2 regions of the Staphylococcus sp. MSU001 genome follow, and region 1 is predicted to be linked to the other one. Evidence: riboswitches for the same ligand, from Rfam matches in the RefSeq annotation. Region 1 holds a riboswitch; the other holds the start of a gene.
What was found. Region 1 has a riboswitch for S-adenosylmethionine ahead of metX (homoserine O-acetyltransferase MetX). Riboswitches for the same ligand answer to the same signal wherever they lie in the genome.
Positions count from the first base shown of each region.

Region 2: linked by a shared signal. The riboswitch ahead of metK (methionine adenosyltransferase) and the one ahead of metX (homoserine O-acetyltransferase MetX) in region 1 are both predicted to bind S-adenosylmethionine.

Region 1 is NZ_JBRIKK010000003.1:60,327-68,417, forward strand. Features, by position in the region: gene ACVBFA_RS02235 (AzlC family ABC transporter permease) at 1-490, shown strand, start outside; gene ACVBFA_RS02240 (AzlD domain-containing protein) at 487-816, shown strand; SAM riboswitch class I at 941-1,041, shown strand; gene metX (homoserine O-acetyltransferase MetX) at 1,106-2,074, shown strand; gene ACVBFA_RS02250 (YybS family protein) at 2,302-3,228, shown strand; gene ACVBFA_RS02255 (DHH family phosphoesterase) at 3,257-5,224, shown strand; gene rplI (50S ribosomal protein L9) at 5,221-5,667, shown strand; gene dnaB (replicative DNA helicase) at 5,838-7,238, shown strand; gene ACVBFA_RS02270 (adenylosuccinate synthase) at 7,517-8,091, shown strand, end outside.
Region 2 is NZ_JBRIKK010000021.1:425-8,515, forward strand. Features, by position in the region: gene ACVBFA_RS09810 (hypothetical protein) at 1-557, opposite strand, end outside; gene metK (methionine adenosyltransferase) at 660-1,859, opposite strand; SAM riboswitch class I at 1,968-2,077, opposite strand; gene pckA (phosphoenolpyruvate carboxykinase (ATP)) at 2,229-3,821, shown strand; gene ACVBFA_RS09825 (alpha/beta hydrolase family protein) at 4,048-4,836, opposite strand; gene ytkD (RNA deprotection pyrophosphohydrolase) at 4,823-5,290, opposite strand; gene yidD (membrane protein insertion efficiency factor YidD) at 5,361-5,609, shown strand; gene menC (o-succinylbenzoate synthase) at 5,606-6,607, opposite strand; gene menE (o-succinylbenzoate--CoA ligase) at 6,597-8,021, opposite strand.

The sequences.
Region 1 (8,091 bases):
TGCAATTGTGCTTACAACACTTATCGTTAACTCTCGAATGTTCTTATTAAGTATGACTTTAGCACCTAATTATAAGCAATATGGATTTTGGAATAGGGTAGGGCTTGGAACGTTATTAACAGATGAAACTTTTGGAGTTGCTATAACACCATATGTTAAAGGTGAAAAAATTAACGATCGATGGCTACACGGACTAAATATTACTGCTTACCTATTTTGGACTGTTTCCTGTGTAATCGGCGCCATTTTCGGAGAGTATATTTCAAATCCTGATGCGCTTGGTCTAGACTTTGCCATTACCGCAATGTTTATTTTTTTATGTATATCTCAATTTGAAGGTATTAAGAAATCACGATTGAGAATATATATTGTACTCATTGTATGTGTGATTGTGATGATGATTCTTTTAAGTTCAATTCTACCTTCATACGTAGCAATATTGATAGCCGCAATAGTTGCTGCATTGTTAGGGGTGATGATGGAAAAATGACGACAGATTTACATACATTAGTACTTATTGTTTTATGTGGCGTGGTCACATTACTCGTTCGTGTTATTCCATTTGTTATGATATCGCGTGTCAACTTACCAGCAATTGTAATTAAATGGCTTTCTTTTATTCCTATCACTTTATTTACAGCTCTTATTATAGATGGTGTAATTCAACAACATGATCATACATTTGGTTATACGCTTAATTTACCTTATATTATTGCAATCGTACCAACTGTGATGCTCGCTATTTTCACACGTAGTCTAACAGTGACAATTCTCGGAGGTATATTTGTCATTGCTTGCTTACGTTTAATCTTTTAATCTTTGAAAATCATATCAAATCATTGAACTTACGGAAAAAGTTAGTTAAGATTAAAATAATTAGAAAATTTAGACTATTCGAGACGAAATGCATATCTACATCACAATACAATTAAATTACCTAACCTTATTTTGAGAAGTTGAGGGATTTGGCCCATAGAAGCTTCAGCAACCGACTTTAAATAGCACGGTGCTAATACCAACGAGCAACTCGAATGATAAGTACGATAAGTGCCTTTACATCATTTGAGTAAGGCACTTTTTTAGTTGAAGGAGGTATGGAACTATTATGACGAATTACACGGTTAATACATTAGAACTAGGTGAGTTTATAACTGAATCTGGTGAAACGATTGATCATTTACGTCTACGTTATGAACATGTAGGACTTCCTGGTCAACCCCTTGTCGTTGTTTGCCATGCACTTACTGGCAATCATTTAACATACGGCACGGATGCGCAACCTGGCTGGTGGCGAGAAATCATTGATGGTGGTTACATTCCAGTTCATGATTATCAATTTCTTACATTCAATGTCATTGGAAGTCCATTTGGTTCAAGTTCTAAATTAAATGATGACAACTTCCCAGAACATTTAACATTGAGGGATATTGTTAGAGCTATTGAGTTAGGTATACAAGCATTAGAATTTAAGAAGATTAATATTCTCATTGGAGGCAGTTTAGGTGGTATGCAAGCGATGGAATTGCTTTATAATCGTCAATTCGAGGTGGAAAAAGCAATCATATTAGCCGCTACTGATAAAACGTCCTCCTATAGTCGTGCTTTTAACGAGATTGCAAGACAAGCTATACATATAGGTGGTAAAGAAGGTTTAAGTATCGCACGTCAACTCGGCTTTCTCACGTATCGATCGTCTAAAAGTTATGATCAACGTTTTACACCAGATGAAGTAGTAAGCTATCAACAACATCAAGGTGATAAGTTCAAAGAATATTTCGATTTAAATTGTTATTTAACACTGCTAGACGTCTTAGATAGTCACCATTTAGATAGAGGGAGAGATGATGTTGATGAAGTCTTTCAGTCGTTGGAAACGAAAGTACTAACAATGGGCTTTATTGATGATTTGCTTTATCCTGATGATCAAGTGAGAGCTTTAGGAGAACGTTTTAAATATCATCGTCATTTCTTCGTACCAGATAATGTAGGACATGATGGTTTTCTTCTAAATTTTAATGATTGGGCGCCTAATTTATATCATTTCTTAAACTTGAAACAATTCCGACGTAAATAGTAAAGTTTTATAATAGAACACAATCCCCATGAGCACACATAAGAAATACTAAACAGTGCAGAGTAGGTAAATTTTTCTTTGGCATGAAAATAGTCATACAAAGAATTATATAAGCAAAGTTTATTTCATATGTCGTATCTATGCATAAACCTATCACTGGTAGTATGGCTTTACTTTATTGTTAAATTTTAGCAAAGAGGTTAAAATAGGAGTTATAGTCAAAAAGTATGGGAGTGGCGTATGTGTTTTCAAAAATACAACCTAAAGCAACTATTTTAGCAATTATTTCATTATTAGTAGTCGCTTTAGCAACACATGTATTACCTGTTCTCGGCTTGATTTTATGTTTATTTGCAACGATTCCCGGTATTGTTTTGTGGAATCGTTCCATACAATCATTCGGAATTAGCGCATTAGTAACAGTTGTACTTACAACATTATTAGGTAATACATTTGTCTTAAGTATGATGGTCTTAATCTTATTATTAAGTGCGATTATCGGACAATTACTTAAGGAAAGAACATCTAAAGAACGAATTCTTTATATTTCAACAGCTTCATTAAGTTTAGTTACACTTATTGGATGGATGTTATTACAAACATTCGATAAAATTCCGACGGCAGCTGTATTAATTAAGCCTTTTAAAAATGCAATGCATGAGGCTTTCTTAACAAGTGGAATCGATTCAAACTATAGACAGATTCTTGAGGAAAGTTTCCGACAAATGACGGTCCAACTCCCTAGTTTTCTAATTATAGTTATTTTCATTTTTGTCTTAATTAATCTGATTATTACATTTCCAATTTTACGTAAATTTAAAGTAGCAACACCTATTTTTAAACCTTTATTCGCATGGCAAATGAGCCGTAATTTACTATGGTTTTATCTTATAGTACTTATTTGTGTCATGATTGCAAGTGAACCAAGTACGTTCCAAAGCATCGTGTTAAACTTTGATGTTGTGTTATCATTAGTGATGTACATCCAAGGATTAAGTGTCATTCACTTCTTTGGTAAAGCTAAAAGATGGCCGAACTTCGCAACAATTCTTGTTATGGTAGTAGGGACACTTCTTACACCGGCAACGCATATTGTTGGATTACTTGGGGTAATTGATTTATGTATTAATTTAAAGAAAATAATAAAAAAATGATGATTAAAAAGTGATTAGAGGTGGAAGAATGAACCGTCAATCCACTAAAAAAGCTTTGCTCATACCGTTTATTTTAATGGTACTCACTGCTATAGCACTTGTCATCGTGTGGTTTATTTTTAACCAACTAGTGGCAGGTATTGCTACAGCTATACTTATTGTGATGATTATTATTAGTGGCGTGTTATTGAGAAAAGCATTTCTAAAAATGGATAATTATGTGGATGATTTAAGTGGTCACATCTCGGCAAGTAGTAATAAGGCGATTAAGCACTTGCCTATAGGGATGATTGTGTTAGATGAAGATAATCACATTGAGTGGATGAACCAATTTATGACAGATCACATTGAAACGAATGTGATTTCTGAAAATGTCAATGAAGTCTTCCCTAACATATTAAAACAACTGGAAAAAGTTCAAGAAGTAGAAATAGAAAACAACAATTATTACTATCATGTACGATATTCAGAAAACGAGCATTGTTTATACTTCTTTGATATGACTGAAACTGAACGTACAAACGAACTATATGAAGATTCAAAGCCGATTATTGCAACAATATTTTTAGATAATTACGATGAAATCACTCAAAACATGAACGATACACAACGTTCTGAAATTAACTCTATGGTGACACGTGTGATTAGTCGTTGGGCACAGGATTACAATATTTACTTCAAACGTTACAACTCAGATCAATTTGTAGCTTACTTTAACCAAAAAATATTGGCTGAACTAGAAGATTCTAATTTTGAAATCTTAAGCCAATTAAGAGAAAAGAGTGTGGGTTACCGCGCACAACTAACTTTAAGTATTGGTGTAGGTGAAGGTACTGAGAACCTTATTGATTTAGGTGAATTATCACAATCTGGTTTAGACCTCGCGTTAGGTCGTGGTGGTGACCAAGTTGCAATTAAGAATATGAACGGCAATGTAAGATTCTATGGTGGTAAGACTGACCCTATGGAAAAACGTACGCGTGTACGTGCGCGTGTGATTTCACATGCTCTCAAAGATATTCTTACTGAAGGCGATAAAGTTATCGTTATGGGACATAAGCGACCAGATTTAGATGCTATAGGTGCAGCTATCGGAGTTTCGCGCTTTGCATCAATGAATAATTTAGAGGCATTTATCGTTCTTAATGATTCTGATATTGATCCGACATTACGTCGTGTTATGGATGAGATTGATAAGAAACCGGAACTAAAAGAACGCTTTGTAACATCAGATGAGGCTTGGGATATGATGACTTCCAAGACGACTGTCGTTGTTGTAGATACACATAAACCTGAAATGGTCTTAGATGAAAATGTCTTAAATAAAGCAAACCGCAAAGTAGTCATTGATCATCATAGACGTGGCGAAAGCTTTATTTCAAATCCATTACTTGTGTATATGGAACCTTACGCTAGCTCAACTGCTGAGCTCGTAACGGAATTACTAGAATATCAACCAACTGAACAGAGATTGACTCGTTTAGAATCAACTGTTATGTATGCAGGTATTATAGTAGATACAAGAAACTTTACGTTAAGAACAGGTTCCAGAACATTTGATGCCGCAAGTTATTTACGTGCACATGGCGCTGATACAATCTTAACGCAGCATTTCTTAAAAGATGATGTCGATACGTATATCAATCGTTCAGAATTGATAAGAACAGTTAAGATACAAGATCAAGGTGTAGCCATTGCACATGGTTCAGATGATAAAATTTATCATCCTGTAACGGTTGCACAAGCTGCCGACGAGTTGTTAAGTTTAGAAGGCATTGAAGCATCTTATGTAGTAGCTAAACGTGAAGACAACCTAATCGGTATCTCAGCACGTTCATTAGGTTCCATAAATGTTCAATTAACAATGGAAGCGTTAGGTGGCGGTGGCCATCTGACAAATGCTGCGACACAAATAAAAGGTGCGACAATAGATGAAGCAATAGAACAATTACAACAAGCAATTACAGAACAAATGAGTAGGAGTGAAGACGCATGAAAGTAATTTTCACACAAGATGTTAAAGGTAAAGGTAAAAAAGGCGAAGTTAAAGATGTACCAGTAGGTTACGCAAATAACTTCTTACTTAAAAATAAATATGCTGTAGAAGCAACTCCTGGTAACTTAAAACAATTAGAACAGCAAAATAAACGTGCAGCAGCAGATAGACAACAAGAAATCGATGATGCAAAAGCACTTAAAGAACAGTTAAAAGATATCGAAGTTGAAGTATCAGCTAAAACAGGTGAAGGCGGCAAACTATTTGGTTCAATCAGTACGAAACAAATTGCCGAAGCGCTAAAAAAACAACATGATATTAAAATCGACAAACGTAAAATGGACTTACCACATGGTATTCACGCACTAGGATATACTAACGTTCCAGTGAAATTAGACAAAGAAGTCGAAGGTACAATCCGTGTGCACACTGTAGAACAATAATTTAAAGATATGACGCGAGGATAGTACATGATTACTATTATAGGTGCAATTATATAAGATGTATGACTTATACAATTTGTTAACCTCTGAAATACCTGTAGTGTATCTCGTGATAATATCAGATGACGATAAAATAAAAGATGGATTGAAATAAGAGGTGTAAGTAGATAATGGATGGAATGTATGAGCAAAATCAAATGCCACATAGCAATGAAGCTGAACAATCTGTCTTAGGTGCCATTATTATAGATCCAGAACTCATTAATACTACTCAGGAAGTTTTGCTTCCTGAGTCGTTTTATAGAGGCGCCCATCAACATATTTTTCGAGCAATGATGCACCTAAATGAGGATAATAAAGAAATTGATGTTGTCACATTGATGGATCAATTATCAAGTGAAGGTAGCTTAAACGAAGCGGGTGGCCCTCAATATCTCGCCGAACTATCGACGAGTGTACCGACAACGCGAAACGTTCAGTACTATACGGATATCGTTTTTAAACATGCGTTGAAACGGAAACTTATTCAAACTGCTGATAGTATAGCGAATGATGGCTATAATGATGAATTAGAATTAGATACGATTTTAAGTGACGCCGAACGACGTATTTTAGAACTATCTTCTACAAGAGAAAGTGATGGTTTTAAAGATATTAGAGATGTCTTAGGACAGGTATACGAAACCGCAGAAGAACTTGACCAAAATAGTGGTCAAACACCAGGTATTCCAACTGGTTATCGTGACTTAGACCAAATGACTGCTGGTTTTAACCGTAATGATTTAATCATTCTAGCGGCACGTCCTTCAGTAGGTAAGACTGCCTTTGCCTTAAATATTGCGCAAAAGGTTGCCACGCATGAAGATATGTATACTGTCGGTATCTTCTCACTTGAGATGGGCGCCGACCAATTGGCAACACGTATGATTTGTAGTTCTGGTAACGTTGATTCCAATCGTTTAAGAACTGGGACGATGACTGAAGAAGATTGGAGTCGCTTTACGATTGCGGTAGGTAAGCTATCACGAACTAAAATCTTCATAGACGATACGCCAGGTATCCGTATCAATGATTTACGTTCTAAATGTCGTCGACTCAAACAAGAGCACGGTCTTGATATGATTGTGATTGATTATCTACAATTGATTCAAGGAAGCGGATCACGTTTCTCAGATAACCGTCAACAAGAAGTTTCAGAGATTTCACGTACACTTAAGGCGATTGCACGTGAATTAGAATGTCCAGTTATTGCACTGAGTCAGTTATCACGTGGCGTTGAACAACGACAAGACAAACGTCCTATGATGAGTGATATTCGTGAATCTGGGTCTATAGAACAAGATGCCGACATCGTCGCTTTCTTATATCGTGATGATTATTATAATCGTGGTGAAGGTGATGAAGATGATGACGATGCTGGTTTTGAACCACAGACAAATGATGATAACGGTGAAATTGAAATCATCATCGCCAAGCAGCGTAACGGTCCAACAGGTACTGTGAAACTTCACTTTATGAAACAATACAATAAATTTACAGATATTGATTATGCTCATGCAGATATGTCATAAAAAATATTTTTCCGTACAATAATTGTTAAAAACTATTTATTGTACGGTTTTTATTTTGTTTTTCTCTTTTGAAAATGTGGGAAGTATGTGTATGCATTTTACTTAGACATCCTTTAAACAACTGTCATAGAAACGTTTGGAAGTGATTTTACACAGAAAATATACTGAAAGATGATGCGTTATCGAACGCTGATTAATGTTCGATTTTTATTTGCAAATTCAAAATCATATTGGTAAAATACCTAGTGGTTAAACGAGAAAAACTTGGAGGTGCTCATATGTCATCAATCGTAGTAGTTGGGACACAATGGGGAGACGAAGGTAAAGGTAAAATAACAGACTTTTTAGCAGAGCAAGCAGACGTAATTGCTAGATTTTCTGGTGGTAACAATGCGGGACATACGATTCAATTTGGTGGAGAAACTTACAAATTACACTTAGTACCATCAGGTATCTTTTATAAAGATAAATTAGCTGTAATCGGTAACGGTGTAGTTGTAGATCCAGTCGCATTATTAAAAGAATTAGATGGGTTAAATGAACGTGGCATTTCAACTGACAACCTACGTATCTCAAATCGCGCACAAGTCATTTTACCTTATCACCTAGCTCAAGACGAATATGAAGAACGTCGTCGTGGCGATAATAAAATCGGTACAACGAAAAAAGGTATCGGCCCAGCATACGTAGATAAAGCACAACGTATCGGTATTCGCATGGCAGACTTATTAGAAAAGGAAACATTCGAACGCCGACTCAAAGAAAATATTGAATATAAAAACGCATACTTTAAAGGCATGTTTAATGAAACTTGTCCAACATTCGATGAAATCTTTGATGAATATTATGCTGC
Region 2 (8,091 bases), on a different contig from region 1:
GTGTCAAAAACTTGTGACATCGTAGGTAATTCTTTAAATTGCGCACCACTAATGCCATTATAAACATGGCCTTTTAATAATTGAGAGTCAATAATATATAAGCCAGTTCGTGTAAGTACTAGATGACTCACACGTTCAATATTAGTTAACTCATTACTAGGCAAGAAAATATTTGCCATAATATGCATATCTTCAGGGCGTATTCTCTTTTCATTTACTAGTCTCTCACGAATACCAATTAATCTCATATCTGTAACATATTCGCTATGATTTTTTGAGAATAGTTTCAACGCATCAATTTCACGATTTTTGTTACTAACTGTCACGTCAAAATCTTCTTGTTGTTTTGTAACAACTTTTTTATTCTCTACTCTCTCTTTTTCTAAAGCTTCTTCATGAGATTCTTTAAGATGTTGCTCTTTTTCTTTATAATGTGCTTCTGTTTGATTCTTCACTTTCTTCTTACTATGGTTCGCTACTAAGAAGAGTACAAAGAATAAAACAGCCACAAGTATTGCAACAATTAAGCCGATTACTGTCGGTGAAGAAAAATCCATTAAAACAACGCTCCTTTATCAGTTTCAATAACTCTAATTATAATAGAAAAAAGGCTTATTTTCGACATATATTTTATAATTATTTATTTTCTATTTTACAAGTCATTGAATTTCAACTGCATCTTTTAAAAGGTTGACTTTATCTAATTTTTCCCATGGTAATAATACGTCTGTACGTCCAAAATGACCATACGCTGCTGTTTGTTTATATATCGGTTGTTTTAAGTCTAACATTTTAATGATACCTGCTGGTCTTAAATCAAAATGCTTTCTTACAGCTTCAACTAAACGTGCTTCTGAAACCTTTCCAGTATCAAACGTATTAATTGAAATAGAAACGGGTTCTGCTACACCGATTGCATATGCAAGTTGTACTTCACATTGTTTAGCTAAACCAGCTGCAACAATATTTTTAGCTACATATCTTGCAGCATAAGCTGCCGAACGATCTACTTTAGTAGGATCTTTACCACTAAAACAACCTCCACCATGACGGGCATATCCACCATAAGTATCAACTATAATTTTACGTCCAGTCAAACCAGCATCTCCTTGAGGTCCTCCAATAACGAAACGTCCAGTCGGGTTAATGTAAAATTTAGTTTCTTCATCTAATAAAGCTTTATCTACAGTTGGGTAGATAACATGCGTTTTAATGTCCTTTTCGATTTGTGCTAACTCTACATCTTCAGCATGTTGTGTAGAAACAACAATGGTATCAATACGTCTAGGTTGGTCATCTTCATCATATTCAACAGTCACCTGTACTTTTCCATCTGGACGAAGATAATCTAAAATTTCATCTTTTCGTACATCAGATAATCGTTTAGCAAGTTGATGTGACAGGAATATAGGTAGAGGCATATACGTATCTGTTTCATCAGTTGCGTATCCAAACATTAATCCTTGGTCACCTGCACCTGTTGCTTCAATTTCTTCTTCAGAAATTTCATTTCGATATTCAAGCGCTTTGTCTACACCCTGTGCAATATCAGGTGACTGTTCATCAATCGCAGTTAACACTGCCATTGTTTGTGAATCATAACCATATTTTGCTCTAGTATAACCAATATCTTTAATCGTTTCCCTTACCACTTTAGGAATATCTACATAAGTAGTTGTTGAAATTTCTCCAGAAATAAGTGCCATTCCTGTTGTTACTGTTGTTTCACATGCTACACGAGCATTGGGATCATCCTTTAATATTTCATCAAGAATGGCATCTGAAACTTGGTCAGCAATTTTATCAGGATGGCCTTCAGTAACTGATTCTGAGGTAAATAATCGTTTATTGTATGTCATCATTTTCTCCTTTAAATAAATTACGAAAATTCTCTTTAAATATGAGAGCTAAATAAAAGAGCCTTCTTCACTATATAGATAGAGAGAAGGCTCTTAAACGTCCATTCGCTCTTATCGTTCAGACCATATTTGTCTGCAAACGGTTTGGCACCTTTCTTTAAATAAAGAGGTTGCTGGGTTTCATTGGGTCCATGTCCCTCCACCACTCAGGATAAGAGAATCCGTTAAACTTAATAATATCTAATTCAAAGTATGTTGTCAATTTTATACATTGTCACTATTTCTATTTTCAAGTGGATAAATTCAATCGGTGTGTTATACTATCTAAATGTAAGGGCTTACATAAATTATTGTATGGAGGGATTGGGTATGTCTATAGATACATACACAGAAACACTTAAGATAAATCAGCTAATAGAAAAAGCTACATCACATTTTCAACTATCATCAACACAATTATACAAAAAAATTTTAAAAAACCATGAGGGTGAATTAACTGAACTGGGGGCAATAAATGTTAAAACAGGTAAGTACACTGGTCGTTCACCTAAAGATAAATTTATTGTCACTGAACCATCGTATAGGGATAATATAAATTGGGGAGATATCAATCAGCCCATGGATGAAGAAACATTTCTAAAACTTTACAATAAAGTACTCGACTATTTAAATCAGAAAGATGAACTTTACATATTTAGTGGATATGCAGGGAGCGATAAAGAGTCACGTCTTAAACTTAAGGTGATAAATGAATTAGCTTGGCATAACTTATTTGCTCGTAACATGTTTATTCGTCCAGAATCTATAGATGAAGCTCAAAATATAAAACCCAACTTTACGATTGTTTCAGCACCTAACTTTAAAGCTAATCCTGAATTAGATGGGACAAATAGTGAAACATTTGTCATTATATCTTTTAAACATAAAGTGATTTTAATTGGTGGTACAGAATACGCTGGTGAAATGAAAAAAGGTATTTTCTCTGTAATGAATTATTTGCTTCCAATGCAGGATATCATGAGTATGCATTGTTCAGCTAATGTTGGAGAAAAAGGAGATGTAACATTATTCTTTGGATTATCAGGAACTGGTAAGACGACGCTTTCTGCCGATCCAAAACGTAAGTTAATTGGTGACGATGAACACGGTTGGAATAAAAATGGCGTTTTTAATATTGAGGGTGGATGTTATGCAAAAGCAATTCATTTATCTAAACAGAAAGAGCCTCAAATTTATAATGCTATTAAATATGGAACAATCTTAGAAAATACAGTTACAAATGATGACGGTACAGTAGATTTTGATGATAACACCTATACTGAAAACACTCGTGCCGCCTACCCTATTGACTATATAGAGAATATTGTTACACCTTCAAAGGCAGCACATCCGAATACGATTATATTCTTAACCGCTGATGCATTTGGAGTTATCCCTCCTATTTCAAAGCTAACTAAAGATCAAGCAATGTATCATTTCTTAAGTGGGTTTACGTCTAAACTAGCTGGAACAGAACGTGGTGTTACTGAACCTCAACCATCGTTTTCAACTTGCTTTGGTGCACCATTCTTACCTTTAAGTCCAACAAAGTATGCTGATCTACTTGGAAATTTAATCGATATTCATGATGTTGATGTATATCTAGTAAATACTGGATGGACAGGTGGCAAATATGGTATAGGGCGAAGAATTAGTCTACACTATACTCGTGAAATGGTAGATCAAGCTATATCAGGTAAATTAAAAAATACTAAATATATTAAAGATGATACATTTGGCTTAAATATTCCAGTTCAGATTGACAATGTACCTACAACTATTCTGAATCCTATCAATGCTTGGAACAATAAAGATAACTACAAAGCACAGGCTTACGATTTGATTCAACGCTTTAATAATAACTTTAAAAAATTCGGCAAGGAAGTCGAACATATTGCCAACAAAGGTGCATTTAATCAATAATTAATATGCACATTTATATGTTAAATTTAAAAGCATTGTGCCTGAGAAAGCTTTCAATACCTCAGGCACTTAAATTTTTATTTAAATGCCGAGTGGATTATTAATACATTTATTTGAGGATATCTATATATGATAATACATTTCTAAAGTTTCAAACAATCTCATTATTTAATATCTAATTATTCCTAATATATACATTGTTATCATCAACATGTATAATCCATTGTCACAATATATTTAAATTTTTATTTTCGACGTCGTTCATCCATTGATGTATATATTGAATTACGTCTCTCATCGCAGCAGGTCGTGGTACATGACCTTCATCCAATTGATAATAGGTTTGATAATAGGTTCCTTTGGATTTTAATTTTTTTTCTAAATCATAAGCTTGGTGTATTCCAACTTGAATATCTTTGCCACCATGAATAATGAGAATAGGAGGACTATCTTTTTTTATAAATTGCATTGCATCTCTGCTCTTATAAGCTTTCGTATCTTTTTTTGGATGTCCAACCATTCGTCGTAACATTCCTCTCAAATCAACTCGTTCTTCATACATTAAATGTATATCAGATACGCCACCCCAAATCATATAACTATCTACAGGCAAATCATTAAAAGTAAGTAATCCCTGTAGACCTCCACGTGAAAATCCTACCATATGTATAAATGCAGAAGGATAGTTTTGATTTAAAAGTCGAATCAAATGCGTTACATCATTTAAATCACCACGGTAAAATTCATCTCTTCCTTCACTTCCATTATTTCCTCTATAGTATGGGCCTATAACTAAGGTATGTTCATTTGCAAATTGCATAAGTCTTGCGGCTCTCACTCTTCCAACTTGCCCTTTACCACCTCTTAAGTATATAACAATACGTTTGATATCTTTTTTGCTTTTCGGAATCATCATCAGAGCCTTAACTTTTAAATAATCTACAATATATGTTACTTCATTAAAAAAATGAGTTTCATATTCGATTGGCATGCGCTTTTCCTTAATAAAATCCAAGTGCTCTCACCCTTTCCAAACAATGAAGAATCGCCTTATCATTGATTAAAAAACTTCTTTTATTTAAAGGAATATCATTAATATGATGATAAAGACAAGGGCCTAAAGTCTCGTAATAGGTATCTACATATTCCAAATGACTTACTTCAACGAAGTAAACATCCTTAATAAACGGCTCATCATGCTCCGTTTTTATACGATACTGTGCAAAATAGTAGATAAATTTTGCGATTGCACCCGTCTCTTCGTATAACTCTCTAATTACTGCTTCTTTACTTTGTTCGCTTATTTCAACTTTACCACCAGGAAACTCTATCCCACGTTGTTGATGGTGTGTAAATAATAACTGACTATTGTATACAGGAATTGCAAGAACGTGATTACCATTTGGCATATCATTTTCATTTTTATAGTTCAATGTTACAACCCTTCCATCTTTATCCTCAAACTCCACGTTCCTCACTTCCTCTCATCCTATGTTAAAATATATTTATCAAATATTTAGTTGGAGGCCTTTATCAATGTTGAAAAAAATATTGTTATCTCTAGTTGTATTTTATCAACGTTTTATTTCGCCACTTACACCCCCAACATGTCGATTTTATCCAACATGTTCACAATACACTAGAGAAGCCATCGAATACCATGGTGCTCTAAAAGGACTCTATCTCGGTGTACGGCGCATACTTAAATGTCATCCATTGCATAAAGGTGGCTTTGATCCTGTTCCATTAAAAAAGGATAAAAATTCTAAAACCACACATCATCATTAAACTTTGTTAAGTAAAGAACGCTTGACTTTAGGGGGAGTGAAATAAATCATTCCCTCTTTTAATATGCCACTTGTTTCTACGATATCATTAGCAAAATAATAACCGTGTGGCGTTATATCACCCGGATAATTTCCTTCTTTAGCTAACATTGCTGTAAAATATCTACTTAGACCAAACTCATACATGCCCCCAACTACAAACCTTATATTTTTTTCTTTCAAAATTTTCATGGCGTCTAACATTCTATCTATTCCTCCAAGTCTAAATGGTTTTAACACGACGACTTGTATGGGATATTGTTGAATTATTGATTGTATTTTTTCTATAGAAAGTGCCTTTTCATCGATGGCAATTCTAGGAAAAATAGACATATCAATATCATTTAAATCTTCTAGAATTTTAAAAGGTTCTTCAATATATATAATATCTGATGTTTTTTCATTGGCTAATTGTAAAAATGATGGCTTTGTTAATGATTCATTTGCATCTATTGCAATATCACACTCAAGATTTAATAAACGTATGGTTTCAAGATCTTTGATAAGTGATGTTGACCATTTAAGTTTAATACGTTTCGGTCTTGTTTCTAATAATGCTTCAATTTGACTATTAGTTAAGCCGCTAACTGTAGCACCATATTGTACTTCAAAATCATGCAGATCGTTATACATTTGATAAACAGCCATGACAACCATTGATCGAGCAGCTGGCGCATCATTCATTTGATTGAGGTAAGGTAACCATGAATCAAAAGATGTCATATCTTGATGAAGTACTTGTGGTATCCACTTTCTTAATCTATTTGCGACTGTGAGTATTGTTTCTTTATCATACCAATGAGTTAAAAATGCATTACACTCTCCATAATAAATTTCTCCACTATAAGTTACTATTTCCGTAAACAAACTTTCTCGATGCGTTAACTTCACTTTCGGTGTTGAAATTGGTGATTTAAAAGGTTCCTTATAAGTATATAGATTGATTGCCTTAACTTTCATTATTCTTTCCCTCATTCAAGTCTTCACTTTTGACCTTTTTACGTTGTAATTTACCTGTCGATGTATAAGGTAAAGATTCTACCTGATAATATTTTTTAGGAATTTTATATCTAGCTACATGATTTTCAAAATGTTCTATTAATTCATTACGATTAATATCTTGATTTGTCACATAATATAGTATTGGCACTTGCCCCCAAGTATCATCTGATATTCCCACACATACGGCATCTTCAATGCCTTCAAAGTCTTTTGCTATTGTTTCAATTTGGTAAGGGTAAATATTCTCTCCGCCACTTATAATCAAATCTTTGCGCCGATCATATATCATGACATAACCCTCATCATCTATTTCAGCTATATCTCCAGTTTGAAAATACCCATCATTATTAAATGTGTCTTTTAAATCTTTGGGATATAAATAACCATTCATCACATTTTCACCTTTAATTAATAACTCTCCATGGCCATATGCGTTGGGATTTTTTATTTTCACTTCAACATTTTCACTTGGTTTTCCAACAGTATCGAAACGTTCTTTTAACATTTGAGGTGAGGCTGTTAGAAACTGAGAGCAAGTTTCTGTCATACCAAAAGAATTATATACAGGTAAACGATAAGTCAATGCTTGCTCTATTAACTGTGGTGATAATTTAGCACCACCTAGCAGAATTTTTTCTAAATAAAATGGTTGAGTTAATCCTGCATCCATTAACCACTTTAAAGTTTGTGGAACAAGAGACATGTGGGTGATTGGATAAGTCTTTATTTGTGTTAACATATCATCAGTTTGAAACTTTTTAACAAGTCTGACAGTGAATCCTTCTATCACTGCGCGTAAAATAACACTGAGCCCAGAAATATGATATATAGGTAAGACCGAAAGCCACACAGTATCTTGTTCGAATCCTAAACTATGTTTACAGCCTATAGCACTGGCTAAATGATTATTAAACGTTTGAGGCACAGCTTTTTGAGGTCCCGTCGTTCCAGACGTAAACATAATTGATGCAATCGATTCTAAATTAAATTTGTAACTTGAAACATCATATTTATCCAATTGTGTTAAATCATTAAAATGATATAAATTAAACCCTTCTAATTCTAAAGGCAACGTGTGTACAATCGTTGTTATGTCGACTGAATTCATTTGATTTATCATCTCATGTCGCGTTAAACGTGTATTTATCATAGCTATTTCAATATGAGCTAACCAACAAGCATGAATCAGAACAACTGAATCAATATCATTGCTTATATATAAACCAATCCTTTTCTGATTTAAAGAAGTTAAATATTGCGCGATTGTTTTTGCACGATGATATAATTCTTCGTACGTTAAAGATAACTGATTTGTAACAATCGCCAATCGCTTTCCATTTGATTGAGCTTGTTCTTGTAACCAAAAATTCACAATGCATTCCTCCAAATTATATACACATATAATTATACCTACTTGCTTATTAAATATCAGTAGTTGAGCT